3 regions of the Bacillus sp. ISL-75 genome follow, and region 1 is predicted to be linked to each of the others. Evidence: predicted binding sites of a transcription regulator. Region 1 holds the regulator's gene; each other region holds the start of a gene.

Region 1 (7,592 bases):
TGGCGAGAAGGTCACACCCGTTCCCATACCGAACACGGAAGTTAAGCTTCTCAGCGCCGATGGTAGTTGGGACACGCGTCCCTGTGAGAGTAGGACGTTGCCAGGCAATTCTAAGACAACCAGAAATGGTTGTTTTTTTGTGTTTTTGAAGATTAATGTATGGAGATCAGTAAATGATAATTGTGCCCATGGGAGAGGAAAAAGGCCTGGACTGGTCACAAAAAAGAATAATTGTGCCCATGGAAGAGGAAAAAAGCCTGGACTGGTCACAAAAAAGAATAATTGTGCCCATGGAAGAGGAAAAAAGCCTGGACTGGTCACAAAAAAGAATAATTGTGCCCATGGAAGAGGAAAAAAGCCTCGACTGGTCACAAAAAGGAATAATTGTGCCCATACAACTGAAAAAAAGCCATGGACGGTAACATAGGAGGACCTAATGTTACCGAAGAAGAAGAAAAAGACCATCGACGGTAACAAAGCAGGGCCGCTCCCAACCCCTATGAAAGCAGTTCATAGCCAGCACAATTCAAAAGCAACCAGTAATGGTTGTCTTTTTTGTGTTCTTAATTTCATCCCTACATATTTTAACTAATGTACGTTTCACAATGACGAGATTTGGAGAAAATCATTAGTAGTGAATCGTTGCATCTACATAAAAAATTCAGTATAATTTAGTCAAATATAGTCAAAGTCAGAGAATGGGGGTGGGAAGATGAGAAACATCTCTGATATTATTGAAAAATATCTTAAACAAGTATTGGAATTAAGTGAAAAGGATCTTGTTGAAATTAAACGAAGTGAAATCGCTGATAAATTTCAATGTGTACCATCTCAAATAAATTATGTAATCAATACCCGTTTTACAATTGAAAGAGGATATATTGTGGAGAGTAAAAGGGGCGGTGGCGGGTATATAAGGATTATGAAGGTTCAATCCCATGACTTGGCCCATTTAATTGATCAATTGCTCTCACTTATACAAGGCAGGGTTAGTCAAACAAGTGCAGAAGATGTCATTTTAAGGCTCGTACAAGAAGAAATTATTTCACAGCGGGAAGCGAAAATTATGTTAAGTGTAATCGATCGTTCCGTTCTTTATATTGATCTTCCATACCGAGATGAATTAAGAGCAAGAATGCTAAAAGCGATGTTAACATCTTTAAAATATAAATAAATTTTTTTCTGAGTAAGAGGTGAAAGTATGATTTGCCAAGAATGTAATCAAAGACCTGCAGCGCTTCATTTTACAAAAATCATTAATGGTGAAAAGACTGAAGTGCATCTTTGTGAAAAGTGTGCTCAGGAAAAGGGAGAAATGTTCATTTTTAATGGGGAATCTGGTTTTGCTTTTAATAATTTATTAGCAGGATTATTAAATATTGATCCGAACTTTCAAAAGCCTAGCCAAAGTCCCTTCCACCAGGAGGAGATTCTTCAATGCAATTCTTGTTCAATGACCTTTCCACAGTTTTTAAAGGTAGGTCGCTTTGGATGCTCCCATTGTTACGAAGCGTTTAAAGAACAACTTATACCAGTTTTAAGACGACTTCATAGCGGGAACTGGACACATAATGGGAAAATACCGAAGAGAATTGGCGGAGGAATCCATCTTCGTAAACAAATTGAAGAATTGAAAAGTAATCTAAAGGAATCCATCCAAAATGAAGAATTTGAAAAGGCGGCAGAGATTCGTGATGAAATACGAAAGTTGGAGAAAAATTTAGCAGCCAGCCACGAGGGAGGGGAATAACATGTCGCTTGAACGATTTCTAAATCAAGCTGTCAGCTCCTGGATGAGTGCGGAAGGACCGGATTCAGATATTGTCCTTAGCTCCCGTATTCGCTTGGCTCGTAACTTTGATGATTATAAATTTCCAACCCTTTTTTCACATGAAGAAGCAAAATTGATTATTGAAAATATGGAAGAAATTTTAAAACAGTCTCCTATTCAAAAGTTTGGCCAAATGGAATTGTTGAAAGTTGAAGAATTACAGCCGCTCCAAAAAAGAGTTTTAGTTGAAAAACATTTAATAAGCCCTCATCTAGCTGAAGATTCACCATATGGGGCAGTTATATTAACCGAAAATGAAGAAGTTAGTATTATGATTAATGAAGAGGATCATATCCGGATTCAATGCTTGTATCCAGGTTTGCAATTATCTGAAGCGTTGGATGCTGCGAATGAAATCGATGATTGGCTTGAGAGTAATATTCAATACGCATTTGATGAAAAACACGGTTATTTAACCAGTTGTCCTACAAACGTTGGAACAGGTCTCCGTGCTTCGGTCATGATGCACTTGCCAGGGTTAATGTTAACACAGCAAATTAATAAAATTATTCCTGCAATTCACCAATTAGGTCTTGTTGTTAGAGGAATTTATGGTGAAGGCAGCGAAGCATTAGGTAATATATTTCAAATTTCTAATCAAATCACACTTGGTAAATCAGAAGAGGACATTGGCCGTGACCTAAGAGGGGTTGTAAGTCAACTCATTTCACAAGAAAGGTCGGCCCGTGAAGCATTACGAAAAACTTCGAACATACAATTAGAAGACAGAGTATTCAGATCGTTAGGTGTGTTATCTAATAGCCGAATTATTGAATCGAAAGAAGCAGCTAGATGTTTATCGGATGTTCGGCTTGGAATAGATATGGGTTATATTGATAAAATGCCTAAGACAATCTTAAATGAATTAATGATACTGACCCAGCCAGGATTCTTACAGCAATATGCTGGGGGTTCATTAAGACCACATGAAAGAGACATCAGACGGGCAGCATTAATTAGGGAACGAATAAAAATGGAGCAAGAAAAATAGGTGGGGAGGAAGAGAATATGATGTTCGGCCGTTTTACTGAAAGAGCGCAGAAAGTTCTAGCTTTAGCACAAGAGGAAGCGATTCGTCTTGGTCATAACAATATTGGAACAGAGCATATTTTATTGGGGTTAACTCGGGAAGGTGAAGGGATTGCTGCGAAAGCCCTTTATGGACTTGGTTTAGGTTCTGAAAAAATCCAAAAAGAAGTAGAAAATTTAATTGGCAAAGGACAGGATGCTTCTCAAACCATTCACTATACTCCAAGGGCTAAAAAGGTCATTGAATTATCGATGGATGAAGCACGAAAATTAGGACATTCCTATGTAGGGACCGAGCATATTCTCCTTGGCTTAATCCGAGAAGGAGAAGGGGTTGCTGCCCGAGTACTTAATAATTTGGGAGTTAGTTTAAATAAGGCAAGACAGCAAGTGCTTCAACTATTAGGAAGTAATGAGTCTGGCGGGCATCAAGGCGGGGCATCAGCAAGTGCTAACACGCCGACGCTGGATAGCCTTGCACGGGATCTAACGTCCATCGCCCGCGAAGGTAGCCTGGATCCAGTTATTGGACGCGGTAAGGAAATTCAACGTGTGATTGAAGTATTAAGCCGGCGGACTAAAAATAATCCGGTATTAATTGGAGAGCCTGGTGTAGGTAAAACAGCCATAGCAGAAGGACTCGCCCAACAAATTGTCAATAATGAAGTACCTGAAATACTGCGTGATAAACGAGTAATGACGCTTGATATGGGGACAGTCGTAGCAGGGACAAAATACCGTGGTGAATTTGAAGATCGTTTGAAAAAAGTCATGGATGAAATTCGCCAAGCAGGAAATATTATTCTTTTCATTGATGAGTTGCATACATTGATTGGTGCGGGTGGTGCAGAAGGGGCTATTGATGCTTCTAATATTTTAAAGCCATCGCTTGCTCGTGGAGAACTCCAATGTATTGGAGCAACCACACTTGATGAATATCGAAAATATATCGAAAAAGATGCCGCTTTAGAACGACGTTTCCAGCCAATTCGTGTTGATGAACCAACAGCGGAAGAATCGATCCAGATTTTAGAAGGTTTACGTGACCGCTATGAAGCCCATCACCGTGTCTCCATTACAGATGAAGCGATTAAGGCAGCTGTTAAACTGTCAGACCGCTATATCTCTGATCGCTTCCTGCCGGATAAAGCGATTGATCTAATCGATGAAGCAGGTTCCAAGGTACGGCTTCGTTCCTTTACCACTCCACCTAATTTAAAAGAATTAGAAGTGAAGCTTGAGGAAGTACGCAAGGAAAAAGATTCTGCAGTCCAGAGTCAAGAATTTGAAAAAGCGGCTTCTTTACGGGATACGGAGCAGCGTTTGCGTGAACAACTAGAGGAAACAAAGAAGAACTGGAAGGAAAAGCAAGGGAAAGAAAACAATGAAGTAACAGTTGAAGATATTGCAAGTGTTGTTTCAAGTTGGACCGGTGTCCCTGTTTCCAAGCTAGCTCAAACTGAGATGACCAAGCTGCTTAATTTAGAGGAAGTTCTCCATTCTCGTGTGATTGGCCAGGAGGAAGCTGTTAAGGCCGTATCTAAGGCTGTCCGTCGTGCTAGAGCAGGATTAAAAGATCCAAAACGGCCAATTGGCTCCTTCGTTTTCTTAGGACCGACTGGTGTAGGGAAAACAGAATTAGCCCGTGCCCTTGCTGAAGCCATGTTTGGTGACGAGGATGCGATGATTCGGATTGACATGTCCGAGTATATGGAGAAGCATTCTACCTCTCGTCTAGTTGGTTCTCCGCCAGGATATGTAGGCTATGAGGAAGGCGGACAATTAACAGAGAAGGTTCGCAGAAAGCCATATTCCGTTGTTTTACTTGATGAAATTGAAAAGGCACATCCAGACGTATTTAATATCCTTTTGCAGGTTCTAGAGGATGGCCGTTTGACTGATTCAAAAGGAAGAACAGTAGATTTCCGTAATACCGTCTTGATTATGACATCAAATGTGGGTGCTGAAGCCTTAAAACGGAACAAGTATGTGGGCTTTAATATTCAGGATGGCGATCAGGATTATAAAGACATGAAGGGGAAAGTAATGGGCGAATTAAAGAAAGCCTTCCGCCCTGAATTCCTGAACCGTATTGATGAAATTATTGTTTTCCATGCGTTGGAGAGAAAGCATCTTGAAGAAATTGTAACTTTACTTTCAGAGCAGTTAATTAAACGCTTAAAAGAACAAAATATTTCTCTAGAATTAACCTCTGCAGCGAAGGAAAAAATTTCTCAGGAAGGTTATGACCCTGAGTATGGGGCAAGACCATTGCGTCGTGCGATTCAAAAGCATATTGAAGACAGACTTTCAGAAGAACTATTAAAAGGAACATTATTAACAGGTCAGCATGCGGTGATCGATGTAGATAATGGAGAATTTATTGTTCGAATGGAAGAGAAAACAAGTTTGGTAAAATAGAAATGTAATCAATTGATGCAATACCATGAGAGGTACACGTGAATAAAGCTAAACCGTGTACCTCTTTTTTTAATTATTTGTAATGTTTCAACGAGAGGATCGAAGTAGAATGGCAAAACGAAAGACAAAGTTTATGTGTCAGGAGTGCGGTTATGAATCTCCAAAGTGGATGGGGAAATGCCCTGGCTGCGGTGAATGGAATAAGATGGTTGAGGAAGTTGAAGTAACTGGTGCAACAAGAAGAGGGGCATTCGCCCATTCCCAAGGCGGATCAGGACTATTAACCAAACCAATGCCGATCAATTCCATTGAAATGGAGAATGAACCAAGGATTCAAACGGACTTAAGTGAATTAAACCGGGTACTTGGCGGGGGTGTGGTCAAGGGATCCTTAGTGCTGATTGGCGGAGACCCTGGAATCGGTAAATCAACGCTTCTGTTACAGGTATCATCGCAATTAGCGAATAAAGGAAATAAGGTTTTATACATATCTGGTGAAGAATCATTACGGCAAACAAAGCTTCGTGCGGAGCGATTAGGAATATCCTCTGAAAATCTCCTCGTTTACTCTGAAACGAATCTTGAGGAAATTAACCGGACCATCGATAGTACAAATCCAAGCTTTGTCATCATTGATTCTATCCAAACTGTATTTCATCCAGATGTAACAAGCGCACCTGGGAGTGTCTCACAGGTGCGTGAGTGTACCTCGGAATTAATGAGAATAGGGAAAACCAAAGGGATTGCAATCTTTATTGTTGGACACGTAACGAAAGAAGGATCGATAGCCGGCCCTAGACTGTTAGAGCATATGGTGGATACCGTCCTCTATTTTGAAGGAGAAAGACATCATACCTATCGAATTTTACGGGCAGTTAAAAACCGTTTTGGTTCAACCAATGAAATGGGAATTTTTGAAATGAAAGAATTCGGTCTTGAAGAAGTGGCAAATCCCTCCGAGATATTTCTAGAAGAGCGTTCACGGGGCGCTGCTGGCTCAACGGTGGTCGCATCGATGGAAGGGACAAGACCGGTCCTCGTTGAAATTCAAGCGTTAATTTCCCCCACTAGCTTTGGGAACCCAAGAAGAATGGCAACTGGAATTGATCATAACCGTGTGCCACTTTTGATGGCAGTTTTAGAAAAGCGGGTTGGGATGCTCCTTCAGAATCAGGATGCATACCTAAAAGTTGCTGGTGGCGTAAAATTGGATGAACCAGCAATTGATTTAGCCGTGGCTGTCAGTATTGCTTCCAGCTTTAGAGATAAACCCACAAGACCAACCGATTGTATTATCGGAGAAGTCGGGTTAACCGGTGAAGTAAGAAGGGTTTCAAGGATTGAGCAGCGTGTCCAGGAAGCGGCCAAGCTAGGATTTGAGCGAGTCATTCTCCCTGCTAATAATCTTGGCGGCTGGAAGGGCCCAAACGGAGTTGAACTCATTGGTGTGAAGTCAGTGAGCGAAGCATTAAAAGCAGCGTTAGGAGGGTAGCAGATGGAGAGTAAAAAGCTTGGTGAACATACCGTAAGTGAAGTTTTACAGTTCCTTGCACCTGGTACACCCATTCGCGAGGGAATCGACAATGTGCTCCGTGCGAACACAGGCGGCCTTATTGTCATTGGTTTTAACGAAAAGGTAAAAAGTATCGTTGACGGCGGCTTTGAAATCAATTGCCCATTTTCGCCCAGCTTTTTATATGAATTAGCGAAAATGGACGGGGCCATCCTCCTCAATGAATTAGGAAATAAAATTCTTTTTGCCAATGCCCAGTTAGCCCCTGATTCCGATATACCTTCCTCTGAAACAGGGATGCGGCACCGCACAGCAGAAAGGGTAGCGAAACAAACAAAAGCCCTAGTGATTGCCATTTCCCAAAGAAGAAATGTCATTACCCTGTATCAAGGGAATTTTCGCTATGCATTAAAAGATATTGCGGTAATTTTAACTAAAGCCAATCAAGCCATTCAGACGCTTGAGAAGTATAAAACCGTTTTGGAACAAAGTATCAGCAATTTGAGTATCCTAGAGTTCGAGGAGTCTGTAACCTATAACGATTTTTTACTGGTTCTCCATCGTTTTGAAATGGTCTTAAAGATTAAGAATGAACTTCTAACCTATTTACATGAGTTAGGAACAGAAGGTCGTCTCATTCGTTTACAATTGAACGAAATATTAACAGATCTCGAAGATGAGACCATGCTCATTATTAAAGATTATGCCTTCGACAGAGACATCAAGGCCAGAGAAGTGATTGGACGGATGCAGGCCATGGCTACGAGTGGTACCATTGAGGATATGGTCTTATTAAAA
Region 2 (7,592 bases), on a different contig from region 1:
ATTAAATCTAACCTAATCATAATGGAAAATAGAAAAAAACTAGGTGACCAGAATCACACATTCCCTATGATTTTATATTTTTTGGCAAGATTCTTTTATTTTGTGACATTTGATATGTTAGTTAGTTTTTAATAAGCTTATAATGTTGATTAGTCGATGACTATTAGTACATATCACAATGGATAGATATTTGTTTAAGGCAGGAGCTGATTATTTTGTTCGAAAGAAGAAGACCGATACCAATTGGAGAAGCGGTCAAAAGCATAATGGAATATCAATTACTTGGTGTGACCGAACAAGTTTCGATAAATGAAAGCTTTGGCCGCTTTTTATCGGAGGATTTGATCGCAACTAGCGATGTGCCTCATTTTGACCGTGCACCGTATGATGGCTTTGCTGTTAGGTCAATCGATACACGTGAGGCTTCACTATCCAATGTAGTTGAATTTAAAGTGGTCGATCACATCGGCGCAGGAATGGTTTCTACTAAAGTAATAGGAGAGCACCAAGCTGTTAGAATTATGACTGGCGCAATGATGCCAGTGGGAACAGATGCTGTCGTTATGTTTGAGGTGGCTAAGGCCTACGAAAAGAATGGAATCCCATATATGTCCATTAAACGCAGCTTTAAAAAGGGTGATAACGTTTCGTTCAGTGGTGAAGATGCCAAGCAGGGTGAGGTTTTGGTGAAAAAAGGTACATTGATAAATCCTGGAATTCAAGCCATGCTTGCAACGTTTGGATATGAACGAGTGTCCGTTGCGAAAAAGCCACGTGTTGGATTGTTTGCAACAGGGACAGAGCTTTTAGAAGTAAATGAAGCCTTAGTTCCAGGAAAAATTCGTAATAGTAATTCACATATGATTGCAGCCCAAATTGAAAGAACGGGAGGCATTGTTCACTATTTTGGAAAGCTTCCTGATGAATTTGACACTTGCTTTGAAGCAGTCCAAAAAGCAATAAATGAAGTAGACTTATTAATTACCACCGGCGGGGTTTCAGTTGGGGATTTTGATTATCTGCCTGCTATCTATGAAAAGCTTGGGGCAGAGGTTTTCTTTAATAAGGTTGCCATGCGACCTGGAAGTGTGACGACGGTTGCACAGCACAATGGGAAGCTTCTCTTTGGACTTTCGGGTAATCCTTCGGCTTGTTATGTAGGCTTTGAATTGTTTGCCCGCCCAATTATCCGTAGGATGCTTTTTTCAGAAAAACCTCACCTTCGTAAAGAGCAAGCACTTTTAGAAGTCGATTTTCCTAAAGCCAATCCATTTACAAGGTTTGTCCGAAGTTCCACATTTATTGATGCAGGAAGACTAAAGGCAACACCGAGTGGACTTGACAAGTCTAACATTATTATGAGCCTTTCTGGAGCGAATTCGTTGATGATTCTTCCAGGCGGAACTAGAGGCTTTACAGCCGGAAGTGAAGTGGATGTCCTCCTGCTTGAAGACCAGGTTGGCAGTATGTGGCCGTGGTAAAGCCTGTCGTCTTTCAAGTGGTTGGTTATCAAAATAGTGGTAAAACCACCATAACAGCCAAAATGATCGAAGACTTAGTAAAAAAAGGACTTAAAACAGTTACGATTAAGCATCATGGTCATGGAGGAAGGCTGGCAGCTCTGCCGCAGAAAGATACAGAAAAACATCTAAATGCAGGTGCTCTTGCCTCGATTGTGGAAGGGGATGGAAGTTTAATGTTACAGGCTGACAATTTCTATCCATCACTAGAAGATCAGATCGAGTTAATGAAATTCTTTCATCCAGATGTAATATTAATCGAAGGCTATAAGTTTAAGTCCTTCCCGAAGTTACTGCTATTAAGAGATGAAAGTGACCTTTCTTTGTTAGATACCGTAAGTAATGTTTCTGCTATTGTGTATTGGAAGGAAGAAATGCAGGAGCAAATCACATCAAGAATCAATGTGCCCAGCTTTCATATCAACGATGAAGGTGCATTAATCTGGACTGCGCAAGTACTTCAGGAGCTTGTTCATAATATTGATCAAAAAAGTTAATAAAATTGTCAAATCTGTTACTTTTATCACAGCTTTAAATATGGATATACTCTACAATACAATTTAGGGGATATAATGTTTGTTAAAATAGAATTATGGGTCTTTAATGGAAATACAGCAATCACTCATCAGATAACCGAACTAGAGATGATTGAAGTTACCTAGTAGATGATATAGATTTGCTGTACTTCCCTTTTAACCTAAACAAATTTGTCACAAAAAGAAGGCGGAGTCCTTCTTTTTTACTGTAATTATGTGATGTGTTTCACTTATTTTTCCGCTCAGCTGGCTTATATTTAGGTTAGTCAAGGAAGAGGAGTGAAAATGATGAAGTTATTTTTACCGAAACAACATGGTGCATGGGCAATGCTAATCATCCCTTTTTGGCTTGGTGTCATTGAAGGAGGGTTTATGTGGAAGCATGTTCCATTTTTCTTTGGATGGCTCCTATTATACTTGGCGACCTATCCGATGCTTCTTTTATTTAAAAAGAAAAAACTTCAGTTTTATACTATATGGACACTTGTATATATGATTCCATCCCTATTACTTTTACTTATTCCACTTTTGGAAAGACCAACTATTTTTTATTTTGGTCTTCTAATGATTCCGTTTTTTATACTAAATGCTTACTTTACTTCCAAAAATCAAGACCGTGCTTTTATGAATGATCTCTCTGCTATTTTTGCCTTTTCAGTTGCTGGATTAGCAAGCAGTTATTTAGGACACGGTGTTATAAACATAGAGATGCTTGTTTTCACCTTTGTAACTTCGGTCCTGTTTTTTGTGGGCTGTACTTTTTATGTCAAAACAATGATTAGGGAGAAGAAGAATACCCAATTTAAATGGATTTCATGGATTTACCATTTTATGTTAGTGACAGTGTGGTTCGGAGTTGGCTTTTGGATCGTTGCTATGGCATTTATCCCAAGTCTTCTGAGAGCTATTATATTTTATGGGAAACCATTATCGCCTAAACAAATTGGCATTTACGAAATAATAAATTCAGCTATATTCTTTACGATCATGGCCATTCAAATAATCTTATTAAAATAAAAAAATCGGTCGATATGACCGATTTTTTTGCTTTATTTTAAGTTGTTTGCCAGCAGCAATTCTAATCAACTTTACAGATTTCAGTTGGACAATCTTCACAATCAATTTCCCGTTTTAAATACTCTAAATCATGAATAGTAATTGTTCCTTTATCAATTGACAGGATATCGGCCTTACGTAAATCGCTTAACAAGCGATTTACTACTTCTCTTGATGTACCACAAAAATTGGCTAACTCTTGATTGGTTAGTGGTAATTCAATTAATATTCCTTTATTGGTTTTAATTCCATAATTATTGGTAATTCGAATAAGTGTGGAATAAAGAGCCCCTTTTTTTCCATGAAGAACCAAATCACGAAACTTGGTTTGTGTTTTTCGATATTGCTGACTCATCCACTTTATGAATTCAAATGAAAGTGCCAGATTTTGTGAGAGTTTTTCCTCAAGCGTGTCTTTCATAATAACGGCTACTTCACCACTCTCGACAACACGTGCACTTAATAAATATCTTGAAGAAGGGGAAAATAAGTTTAATTCACCAACAAAATCACCCTGCGAGCACATTCTTAACGTAAGTTCTCTTCCGTCAGGGATGATCTTGCTGATTTGAAGAATGCCACTTTGAATAATATACAATTCATCGGCTACAGATCCTTCTTGAAATAAAAAGGTACCTTTTTCAATTTTTTTTATATGGTGAACGGTATCAAAAAGATGGGACAGTGTTACCGGCATTTCTTTTACTGACTGCATACTCATAACCACCTTTAAAGGTACGAATTCAATGCTCATTTGATTTTAAAAAATGACAGTCAAGGTTTAATTTGCTAGATAATACTATAATTATATTGTTAACAAAGAATAATTAGCAACAAATGAGCGATAAGTTCATACAATCGTCAAAAGTTTGAAGAATCTTTGCGTATTTCTTAGGAAATAATGTCGACTAATAATATAATTTGCAAAAAATTCCAATAATGGACCGCTAACAAAAAGGTAATAATAAAGATGTAGAATAGAAGGAGGGAAAAAAATGGGTCAAAATCATCAGTTTAAATCAGGAAAAAAAGCACCTAATAATGGTGTGTATGTTGAAATCGGTGACACGGAAAGCCCTGTTAATAATCCAAAAAAAATAAAGCTAAAAGCAGGGGATACATTTCCTGAAACATCAAATGATGAACGTGTTTGGACATATCAGCGGAAACCATAAATAAATAAATAAGGAAAAGTCATCCATGGGGTGGCTTTTTCTTTTGCCTGCGCCTTGGCGTTTGTGGGCAATTTTTGCTGTTTTTCTTCTTTGCAAAAATTTACTTTTTATATATGAAGTTTTATAATAAAAGGAAAGGTCAAAATTGGTCAAAAAGGGTGTGATAAAAAATGGACATGAATCGAATGACAGAAAGGTTACAAAAGGGGCTAATGGATGCTCAGTCACTAGCTGTCAAAGAAAATCATCAAGAGATTGATGAACCCCATTTGTTTTTATGTTTAATGGATCAAGAAGATAGTCTCATTTCTTCTATATTAGAAAAGTCAGGTATCCCTCCCGAAAAAATTAGAAAGAACCTTACTGCTGCTCTTGCTAAAAAACCAGAGGTTACGGGAAGTGGGGTTGAACAGGGAAAACTTTATATCACAGCCAAGCTGCAAAAACTTTTTGTCAGTGCCGAGGAGTTTGCCAAAAAGTTTTCTGATGAGTATTTATCGGTTGAACATCTTCTGTTAGCTGCAGTCTACGCGAAGGATTCAGAAATGCGAAGGCTTTTACAAAACGTTGGAATTCAACCAGACAAAGTTTTGCAAGCAATTAAAGAAATTAGGGGGAACCAAAGAGTGACATCACAAAATCCAGAAGCAGGATACGAAGCACTAAAAAAATATGGACGGGATCTTGTTGCTGAGGTTAAAGAAGGAAAAATGGATCCAGTTATTGGCCGTGATTCTGAAATCCGCAATGTAATTCGGATATTATCAAGGAAAACAAAGAATAATCCTGTTTTAATCGGTGAACCTGGTGTAGGGAAAACTGCTATTGTGGAAGGGTTGGCACAAAGGATAGTTAGGAAAGATGTACCGGAAGGACTCAAGGATAAAACAATTTTCTCATTGGATATGAGTGCGTTAATTGCTGGAGCCAAATTTAGAGGTGAGTTTGAAGAAAGATTGAAAGCAGTCCTAAATGAAATCAAAAAAAGTGAAGGACGAATTTTGTTATTTATTGATGAAATTCACACGATCGTAGGAGCCGGTAAGACGGAAGGCGCGATGGATGCAGGCAATATGTTAAAACCAATGCTTGCCCGTGGTGAACTTCATTGTATTGGAGCAACTACTCTAGATGAGCACCGAAAATATATCGAAAAGGATCCAGCGCTTGAACGTAGATTTCAGCAGGTATTGGTTCAAGAACCAAACGTTGAAGATACCATTTCAATCTTAAGAGGGTTAAAAGAACGATATGAAGTGCATCACGGTGTTAAAATTCATGACCATGCCTTGGTTGCTGCAGCCACATTATCTGATCGTTATATCACCGATCGTTTTTTGCCTGATAAAGCAATTGATCTAGTCGATGAGGCTTGTGCTTTAATACGTACTGAAATAGATTCAATGCCTACCGAATTAGATGAAGTAACACGCAGGGTTATGCAATTGGAAATTGAAGAAGCTGCCTTAAGTAAAGAGGTTGATGATGGGAGCAAGTTGAGGCTGGAGGCACTCCTAAAAGAACTAGCTGATTTAAAAGAAACAGCCAATGAAATGAAAGCAAAATGGCTTCAAGAGAAACAAAGTATACAGAAATTGCAGGAGAAAAGAGAACAACTGGAAAAGCTTCGCAGGGAGCTTCAACAAGCTGAAGATAAATACGATTTAAACCGAGCGGCAGAGCTTCGCCACGGTCAAATTCCGTTAGCAGAAAAAGAGCTAAAGGAACTCGAAACGGCAACTGCAAAGGACGAACGTATACTTCGTGAAGAAGTTACTGGAGAAGAAATCTCCAATATCGTATCAAGATGGACAGGAATACCTCTTTCTAAACTAGTAGAAGGGGAGAGAGAAAAGCTGTTAAAATTGGAATCGATCCTACACGAAAGAGTCATCGGTCAGAATGAGGCAGTAAATTTGGTGGCGGATGCAGTACTCAGGGCTCGTGCTGGAATTAAGGATCCTAATCGACCAATTGGATCGTTTTTATTTTTAGGCCCGACAGGTGTTGGGAAAACGGAGCTTGCGAAAGCATTGGCCGAGTCTTTATTCGACAGTGAGGAACATATTATACGTATCGATATGTCTGAATATATGGAGAAGCATGCTGTTTCCCGCCTAATTGGAGCCCCTCCAGGCTATATTGGCTATGAAGAAGGCGGACAGTTGACGGAAGCAGTAAGGAGAAGACCATATTCTGTTGTTTTAATGGATGAAATTGAAAAAGCTCATCCTGAGGTATTTAACATTCTCTTACAAGCGCTTGATGACGGAAGAATTACAGATTCAAAAGGGCGTGTCGTTGACTTTAAAAATACAGTTATTATAATGACTTCTAATATTGGCTCACATTTTTTACTAGAACGTAGTGAAACCGAGGTTGAAATCTCTGAAGAGGTAAGGGAGAAAGTGATGAGTCAATTACGGGGACATTTCCGTCCTGAGTTTTTAAATCGAATCGATGAGACGATCCTCTTTAAGCCGCTATCATTGGATGAAATAAAGAATATCGTTGCCAAAATGATGAGAGAACTTCAAAATCGTTTAAAACATCAACAAATTGATATAATCATTAATGAGAAAGCAAAAGAATTCATTGCCGTAAATGGATTTGATCCAATTTATGGGGCAAGGCCTTTAAAACGATTTATTCAAAGAAACATTGAAACCAAGCTAGCCCGTGAAATAATCGCTGGCAAGTTACATGATCAGTCAAGAGTGGAAATAAATACTAACGATGGTGAGATTACTTTATCGGTTTATTAAATACCTATAGAAAAAGGTCATCCATTAGATAGGATGACCTTTTTCTTAATGTTTTGTCGCAGGCTCGTTAGGAATTATTGCAGCAGCAATGTAAATCAAGACCGTTACCCCAACTGAAGCAATAGCAGCAGGCATAAATTCATATTTAGCACCTGCAGTCATTGAACTCACTACATATGTAAGCATTTGCACTAAAAGAAATGACCAGAAAAAGGTCCAAAAAAATCGCACTATTTTTCACCTCTAACCTATTTTACATCTTCATTTATATTATCATATGATTCTGAAATGATAAAGTGAAACTTCCGCCAGTGGTAAGTAATACCATTCAGGCTATTCCGAGCATTTTCCGTTTTTAAAAGGGTGATTACTAATTTTCCAGATGAGTTTAATAAAAATAGGCTAACCCCCCTTTCATCTTTAATGAGGCGGCATACAATACTGTGAGGAAATATGTAAAAGGAGATTTATCTATGGAGAATCGTAATTTTCAGATGGATACCCAATGGAATATTATTCACTACCCTGAAAAGCCTACCG
Region 3 (7,592 bases), on a different contig from region 1:
GTGTATTCAAGCCGTCATTTTGAGATTCCCGAATACGCATGGCCAACATATGAAGCATGTGAAATTCATTCGATGAGTATGGAATTTTTCACATGGCCGTGGATGGATTTGTTCTTTAAGGAAGACACCGATAAATACAAGTTTTCACATTTAAGTGATGCCCTATTATTCTTGCCATATGGGGTTTCGGTTGATGAATTTCAACATTGGGTCTATGAAAACCCAGAAGCTACTCCAAAAGAGCGTAAGCTCCAGTGGCGTGAGATTGAGAAAAAATATTTGCCGCATAAAGATTATGACGGAAATGAATACCTAGAGAATGGCGGCTTCTGGCAGCGCCAAGGGCATATCTATAATTCGCCATTTTACTATATTGATTATACGCTCGCCCAAATTTGTGCTTTCCAATTCTGGAAGCGTTCAAGAGAGAATCAAGACGAAGCTTGGGCAGATTATGTGAAGCTTTGTAAGCTAGGCGGGAGTATGTCATTCACAAAGTTAGTTGAGGAAGCAAATCTAATCTCTCCTTTTGAAGTTGGTTGTGTAGAGTCAGTTGTGGGTGTAATTGATAATTGGTTAAAATCTGTGGATGATAAAAATCTATAGTTAAATGAAAAAAGCGAAGCCGTTCAAGAAATGGCTTCGCTTTTGACCTATTTAAGAGAAATTATTTTTGAAACTACTTTGAGTTGATTTTCTTCAACAACGGCAGATAATTTTTTAATATCTGGTTCCTCTAAGATAAAATCAGCAATTTTATCTTCAAGTTCTTCTTGGATTACGCGGCGGAGCGGGCGTGCCCCAAATGCGGGGTGGTACCCAAGCATAGCTAGTTTTTCTTTTGCTTCTGTTGTAATGGTTAATTCAATCTTTTGCTCAGTAAGTGTTTCTTGTAATTCACTAATCATTAAATCGACAATATAGAGGATATGCTCTTTACCCAGTGAATTGAATTCAATGATACTATCGAAACGATTCAAGAATTCTGGCTTAAAGAAGCCGCCTAACGAGTCAAGTATACTTGCTTCTTCGATTGCCTCTGTTGTACCAAATCCAACATGAACTGTCTTGTGGCCCACACCAGCATTGCTTGTCATAATGATAACAGTATCCTTAAAGCTGACAATTCTTCCTTGACTGTCTGTGAGTCGGCCATCTTCAAGAATTTGCAGGAACAGATGCTGGACATCTGGATGTGCCTTTTCAATTTCATCTAATAAAATAATGCTATATGGATTTCTCCTCACTTTTTCGGTTAGCTGTCCGGCCTCTTCATGACCTACATAACCAGGAGGTGAGCCGATTAATTTAGAGACGCTGTGTTTTTCCATGTATTCGCTCATATCAAGGCGGATCATCGAATCCTTAGAACCAAATAATTCCTCAGCAAGCGTTTTGGTTAACTCTGTTTTTCCCACTCCGGTTGGTCCAACAAATAAAAAGGAACCAATTGGGCGATGCTTTGATTTTAAGCCGGCTCGACTACGTCTAATCGCTTTAGAAACTTTATTTACAGCCTTTTCCTGGCCAATAACCTTTTGGTTAAGATTTTCTTCTAATGCTTTCATTTTTAGCTGCTCATCTTGTTGGAGCTTTCCAACAGGTATCCCTGTTTTTTGTTCGATGATTTCTTGAATAAGCCCTACATCAACGATGGGTCTTTCAGAGCTTGATATTAAATGTAAAGACTTTTCAAGGTTTGTTTCTTCATCGCGAAGGGATGCGGCCTTTTCATACTGCTCATTTTTAAGTGCTTCTTCCTTCTCAGCAACAATCTCTTTTAAACGTATTTCAATTTGTTCATTGCTCTTATAATCCGAAACTAGGTTTAATTTCGAACCAGCTTCATCAAGCAAATCGATGGCTTTGTCTGGTAAAAAGCGGTCTTGAATATAGCGCTGAGACAATTGAACACAGGCAAGGATTACTTCATCAGAATAGACGACTTCATGATAATCCTCATACTTCTTTTGTATCCCTTTTAATATATCAATCGCAGCTTCTGCAGTCGGTTCAAGTACATGAACTGGTTGGAAGCGCCGTTCCAGAGCAGAATCTTTTTCGATTTGGCGATATTCTTTTAATGTGGTTGCACCAACCACCTGAAGTTCTCCACGAGCAAGGGCTGGCTTTAAAATGTTGCCGGCATCCATAGAGCCTTCAGCAGAGCCAGCACCTACTAGCAGATGAATCTCATCGATGAAAAGGATAATATTTTTCCGGTCCTGTAATTCGGAAATGACTTGCTTCATTCTTTCCTCAAATTGGCCACGGATTCCTGTATTTGCAACAAGGGAAGCAACGTCAAGCAAATATACCTCTTTACCTCGTAACTTACCTGGGACATCTCCTTCAGCAATTTTCTGGGCAAGTCCTTCAGCAATTGCAGTCTTCCCGACCCCTGGTTCACCAATTAATACCGGATTATTCTTATTTCGTCTGTTTAGTATTTCAATGACACGCTTTACTTCTCCATCGCGGCCGATGACAGGATCTATCAACCCCGCTTTTGCCATTTGGGTTAAATTACGTCCGAATTGGTCAATAAAGCCACCTTTTCCGGTTTTTCTTCCTGTTTGTTGTGTAGGTTGAATGCTATCATCCTTTTCATGAGAAGCGTTATTCATGAACAGATTTTCAAATGGGAAGCTTGGATAAGAATTCATCTTTGGACCAAAACTTGCACCTAAAGTTTGCTTTTCTTTTGTATAGCATTCGTGACAGAGTTTGATTTCCTTACGTTGTCCGTTAATAATCATATTTAATTGGATGTTTGCATGGTTCTCATTACATTGTTGACAAAGCATAAGCAAATTACCTCCTCGTAAAGATTCATATTTTCACTTTGACTTTGACTATATTTGACCTTATGACGATAGTATACTCTGACCTTTTTTGACTTTCAAGAAATTTGTTTTTGGTAATGCTTGCTATTTCAGGAAAAAAGCTCGTCTTTGTTTGTCCTTAGCATCATATATTGATGATAAGGAGGAGATGATGTGAAAAGGGATTGGACTCAAGCATTTCAGATTGCGGCGGTCTATGTAGGCACTGTAGTAGGCGCTGGATTCGCCACGGGAAAAGAAATCGTTGAATTTTTTTCACGGTTTGGTTTCTTTGGCTTAATAAGTATATTGATGAGCGGATATCTCTTTATTTCATTGGGTTCAAAATTAATGAGAATGGCTGCACTTATAGATGCAAAATCTTATCAAGAGTTTAATGAGTATTTGTTTGGCAAATGGCCTGGTCGTGTCATTAACGTCTTTATGCTATTTATGCTTCTTGGTGTTAGTGCTGTGATGCTTTCAGGGGCTGGGGCTATTTTTGAGGAACAGTTAAATCTACCCAAAGCAGTCGGTGTTTTCCTGACAATTTTTTTATCCTTTTTAGTCATGCTAGTTGGAACAAAAGGTCTTTTTGCTGTCAACACGTTTGTTGTTCCGGTAATGATCACATTCAGCATAATTTTAATGTTCTATTCCATTCAAATGCCCAACTTCCTCAATCAATTATTATTTATTCCTCATTCCGATGATGGCTGGAAAAGTGTGATTGCACCATTTTCATATGTGGCATTGAATCTGGGGCTAGCACAAGCCGTTTTAGTACCGATTGCAACAGAGGTAAAGGATGATTGGATAATCAAATGGGGAGGGATTCTTGGGGGTGCTGCTTTAACAGTGATATTGATTGCTGGTCATTTCACTTTAATCATGCTTCCTAATTTGGAACAGTATAATATTCCAATGGCAATTGTTATGAAAAACTTAGCCCCTTTTTTTTATTGGATTTTTGTTCTCGTTATTTATGGAGAGATTTTTACTTCTGTGATTGGAAATGTCTTTGGACTGGACCGACAATTGAAGCAATATTTGCCCATTCCGACAATGGTGTCGGTTACGCTTATTTTTATTGTTTCCTACCTGATTAGTCTTGTGAATTACGGTACGTTGCTATCCTATTTGTATCCATTGTTTGGTTACATCTGCATGATTTTTTTTATTTTACTATGGATGAAACCATTTACACCAAGTATAAGAAAATAGAAAAGCAGGTGTCCATTAGACACTCTGCTTTTCTAATTAAAAGGCAAAATAATAAAAATCAAAAGGTCAAAAATGATATGAGAAACAATAACCAAAGGCATACTCTTTTTTAAAAAATAAAGATAGCCCCACACAAAACCAGAAATAAAGGCAGCGAGAACTAATAAAAATGAGCCCGAATAAATATGGACGGAAGCGTACAGAATTGATGCAGACAAAATACTTACAACCGGATTTAAGTATTTCGAGAGTCTTTTTTGGATAAATCCACGCCAGAAAAGTTCTTCGCCAGGTGCCGCAACTAAAACAAGTGCAAGGTACTGCCAAAAAAAGGATGGGGCATACCAATTATAGAGATTTTTAATGCTTGTATCAATTGGCAGCTGAAGTATCTCGATTCCCCATATACCAGCCCGAAAAACAAAATATAATAAGAAACCTGATATTGATCCTAGTAGGATAAATTGAATAAATGATACTTCATCATCCACCTCCTCTTGAAAGGTTGAGTATGCGATGAGTACCAGAACTGATCCTGAAAATATATACCAAAAGATCGCTCTATCATGAAATGAAAAAAATAAAAGAACGTGAGCAATAATAAAACCAATAAGTATGCGAGGGTCTTGGAAGAATTTTTTCATTATCGCGATCTCCTTTTCGAAACAATAAAATTTATTTTACCAAATTAGTTTTTCAAATGGAAATCATTACATCACCCCATTCCCCATTTATATTGGTTAGAACACCAAGAAAAGAAAAAAATAATAAAGAAGGGAGTGAAAGGGATGAGCAAATCAAAGAGTGAACAAGAACGAGAATGGACAGTTAGGAAACAAGATCAAAATCCTCATGGGAAAGTCAAAAGTTTAAAGCAGTTATCAAAGGAAGCTGGAAAAGGCGAATAACGGTTTAAAAAAAAGGCAGCCATGGTTAGACTGCCTTTTCTATAATTCTATTAATTAATAAGCGCTTTCTTTTACAACCTTATAGTTTTTGTGATTAACAACTGTTCGTTGATCCAATTCTAAATCACGATAATTGTCCATAAATGTTAGGTCGACTATGACAGAATTTTCATTTACCTTTTCAACAATCCCCTTTAGACCACCGCGGAATTCTATGATATTTCCTACTTCTGCTTTTCTCATTTTAGTCTCTCTCCTTTACCTCAAAAAACTATAATAAAATCCAGTTAAATAACAGTTTGCACTACTTTATTCATTTCGTAAAGGCTTTTATTTGACAATTATGTTAATTCTTTATAAACATTTTAATTATATGAGAAAAAAGGCCATAAAAGAATCGGAAACGCTTTCAAAAGTTATCGTAAGTTTCGAAAATTGGCTTAATAAAAGTCATATACGTTAATATAAACAGGTAAAGGTGGTGCAACAGTATGAAGGAAGAAATGATCACTGAAATCCTGGATCGACTAATGACTGGTGAACTTTCAGAGTATTTTGTAACAAATGATGATTTCATGGAATTTCGTCAGGTACTTGTAAAAAGAAAAGATTTTAAGCATTTCCGCGGAATTGGTCAGAGGGGAGGCGATGTTTTGTATCAATATCTAAAAGAACCAAGAAGCTAATCGCTATTATTACCAGGAACTCTCCATTAGGAATGTTGAAATAATCAAAAGCTGTCGAAGGTAACAGATTTTATTGTTTTTTTTGGGGGGAATATGATAGTTTATGAATGTTTTTGACAGAATTGTGACAAATGATATAAAATTGATTTTTCAGTTGTTTGATAAAGTGGAAAGTGCTATTCTATCAATTGAATACACAAAAAACATTATCATGAGAGTGTAAATTCATTACATATTTGTTTTCCTTTTGGAAAAAATAAGCGAAAAAGATTTGAATTTAACTCTTTAGCCAATTAATGATTTAGTTGACTAAATGATGAGAAATGTTTATTTTTAATGAAGCAAGTTTATATTTATCTATATATTAAAGGAGTTTGATGATCATGTCAGAAAAGCAATTTAAGGTAATCGCAGAAACAGGGATACATGCAAGACCAGCAACTTTATTAGTACAAACGGCTAGCCGATTTGATTCTGAGATTCATTTAGAATATAAAGGTAAAAAAGTTAATTTAAAATCAATTATGGGTGTTATGTCTCTAGGTGTTGGCCAAGGTGCAGATATTACGATTTCAGCAGAAGGAAACGATGCAAACGATGCTTTAAATAGCCTTGAAGAGACATTGAAAAAAGAAGGATTGGCTGAATAATGACTTTTTTACAGGGGATTGCAGCATCAAACGGTATCGCAATTGCGAAGGCATACCGTCTTGTTGAACCAGATTTATCTTTTGAACAAAAAACAATTGACGATGCTGCTGCAGAGGTTGACCGTTTTCGACAGGCAATGGAAAAATCTAAAGCAGAACTCGAAGCAATTCGTGACCGTGCCAAAGTTGACTTGGGTGCGGATAAAGCAGCAATTTTTGAAGCACATTTACTTGTCCTAAGTGATCCTGAATTAAATACACCTATCGAAGAAAAAATTCAGTCTGATAAAGTGAATGCTGAATCTGCTTTAAAGGAAACGGCAGATATGTTCATTATGATGTTTGAACAAATGGATAATGAATATATGAAAGAACGTGCAGCAGATATTCGTGATGTAACGAAACGTGTATTAGCCCATTTATTAAGTGTTCAACTAGTTAATCCAAGCATGATTGCTGAGGAAGTTATCATTGTTGCAGAGGACTTAACACCTTCAGATACAGCACAATTAAACAGACAATATGTCTTAGGATTTACAACAAATATTGGTGGACGTACCTCACATTCAGCAATTATGGCTCGCTCTATGGAAATTCCAGCAGTAGTTGGAACAAAAACAGCTACTGAGGAAATCAATAATGGGGATCTAGTTATTGTAGACGGTTTAAAAGGTGAAGTACTTATAAATCCTACTCCAGAACTTGTTGAACAATACCGTAAAGTTCATGATGAGTATGAAGTACAAAAAGCTGAATGGGCCAAGCTTGTTAACGAACCAACGGTAACGAATGATGATCATCATGTAGAATTGGTCGCCAATATTGGTACTCCCAAGGATTTAAAGGGAGTAATTGAAAATGGCGGGGAAGGTGTTGGTCTTTACAGAACCGAGTTCCTATATATGGGAAGAGATCAGCTTCCAACTGAGGAAGAACAGTTTGAGTCCTATAAAGCCGTTTTAGAAGGATTAAAAGGAAAACCTGTTGTAGTTCGTACCTTGGATATTGGCGGGGATAAAGAACTGCCATATTTGGACTTACCAAAGGAAATGAATCCATTCTTAGGCTTCCGTGCAATTCGATTATGCTTGGAAGAGCAGGATATATTCCGCACCCAGCTTAGAGCCTTGTTACGGGCAAGTACCTATGGAAATTTAAAAATCATGTTCCCGATGATTGCAACCCTGGATGAATTCCGTGCGGCAAAAACGATTCTAGAAGATGAAAAGCAAAAGCTTCTTACTGAAGGTCAAAAGGTTTCCGATGAAATTGAACTTGGAATAATGGTCGAAATTCCTT

The links. Region 1 encodes CtsR, which represses protease genes until heat stress. Its sites were predicted from a motif close to ATGGTCAATAAAGGTCAAACA; they were not measured.
Region 2: a site for CtsR is predicted at 4,423-4,443, ahead of clpB (ATP-dependent chaperone ClpB). Genes of this name have one in related genera too.
Region 3: a site for CtsR is predicted at 2,883-2,903, ahead of J7E63_RS04045 (ATP-dependent Clp protease ATP-binding subunit). Genes of this name have one in related genera too.

What each region holds. Positions count from the first base shown of each region.
Region 1 covers NZ_JAGGQX010000004.1:4-7,595, forward strand. Annotated here, with positions in the region: partial or broken rRNA gene rrf (5S ribosomal RNA) at 1-106, shown strand, start outside; gene J7E63_RS00995 (hypothetical protein) at 174-422, shown strand; gene J7E63_RS01000 (hypothetical protein) at 437-592, shown strand; gene J7E63_RS01005 (CtsR family transcriptional regulator) at 713-1,174, shown strand; gene mcsA (protein-arginine kinase activator protein McsA) at 1,202-1,750, shown strand; gene mcsB (protein-arginine kinase McsB) at 1,752-2,822, shown strand; gene clpC (ATP-dependent protease ATP-binding subunit ClpC) at 2,840-5,281, shown strand; gene radA (DNA repair protein RadA) at 5,391-6,773, shown strand; gene disA (DNA integrity scanning diadenylate cyclase DisA) at 6,777-7,592, shown strand, end outside.
Region 2 covers NZ_JAGGQX010000052.1:36,517-44,108, forward strand. Annotated here, with positions in the region: gene J7E63_RS20335 (molybdopterin molybdotransferase MoeA) at 216-1,481, shown strand; gene mobB (molybdopterin-guanine dinucleotide biosynthesis protein B) at 1,469-2,017, shown strand; gene J7E63_RS20345 (YwiC-like family protein) at 2,342-3,073, shown strand; gene J7E63_RS20350 (Crp/Fnr family transcriptional regulator) at 3,135-3,827, opposite strand; gene J7E63_RS20355 (YjzC family protein) at 4,108-4,287, shown strand; gene clpB (ATP-dependent chaperone ClpB) at 4,458-7,052, shown strand; gene J7E63_RS20365 (YjzD family protein) at 7,098-7,283, opposite strand; gene J7E63_RS20370 (hydrolase) at 7,526-7,592, shown strand, end outside.
Region 3 covers NZ_JAGGQX010000009.1:333,846-341,437, reverse strand. Annotated here, with positions in the region: gene J7E63_RS04050 (M3 family oligoendopeptidase) at 1-606, shown strand, start outside; gene J7E63_RS04045 (ATP-dependent Clp protease ATP-binding subunit) at 654-2,807, opposite strand; gene J7E63_RS04040 (YkvI family membrane protein) at 3,000-4,049, shown strand; gene J7E63_RS04035 (CPBP family intramembrane glutamic endopeptidase) at 4,082-4,693, opposite strand; gene J7E63_RS29480 (DUF6254 family protein) at 4,838-4,957, shown strand; gene J7E63_RS04030 (YkvS family protein) at 5,012-5,200, opposite strand; gene J7E63_RS04025 (hypothetical protein) at 5,449-5,643, shown strand; gene J7E63_RS04020 (phosphocarrier protein HPr) at 6,027-6,293, shown strand; gene ptsP (phosphoenolpyruvate--protein phosphotransferase) at 6,293-7,592, shown strand, end outside.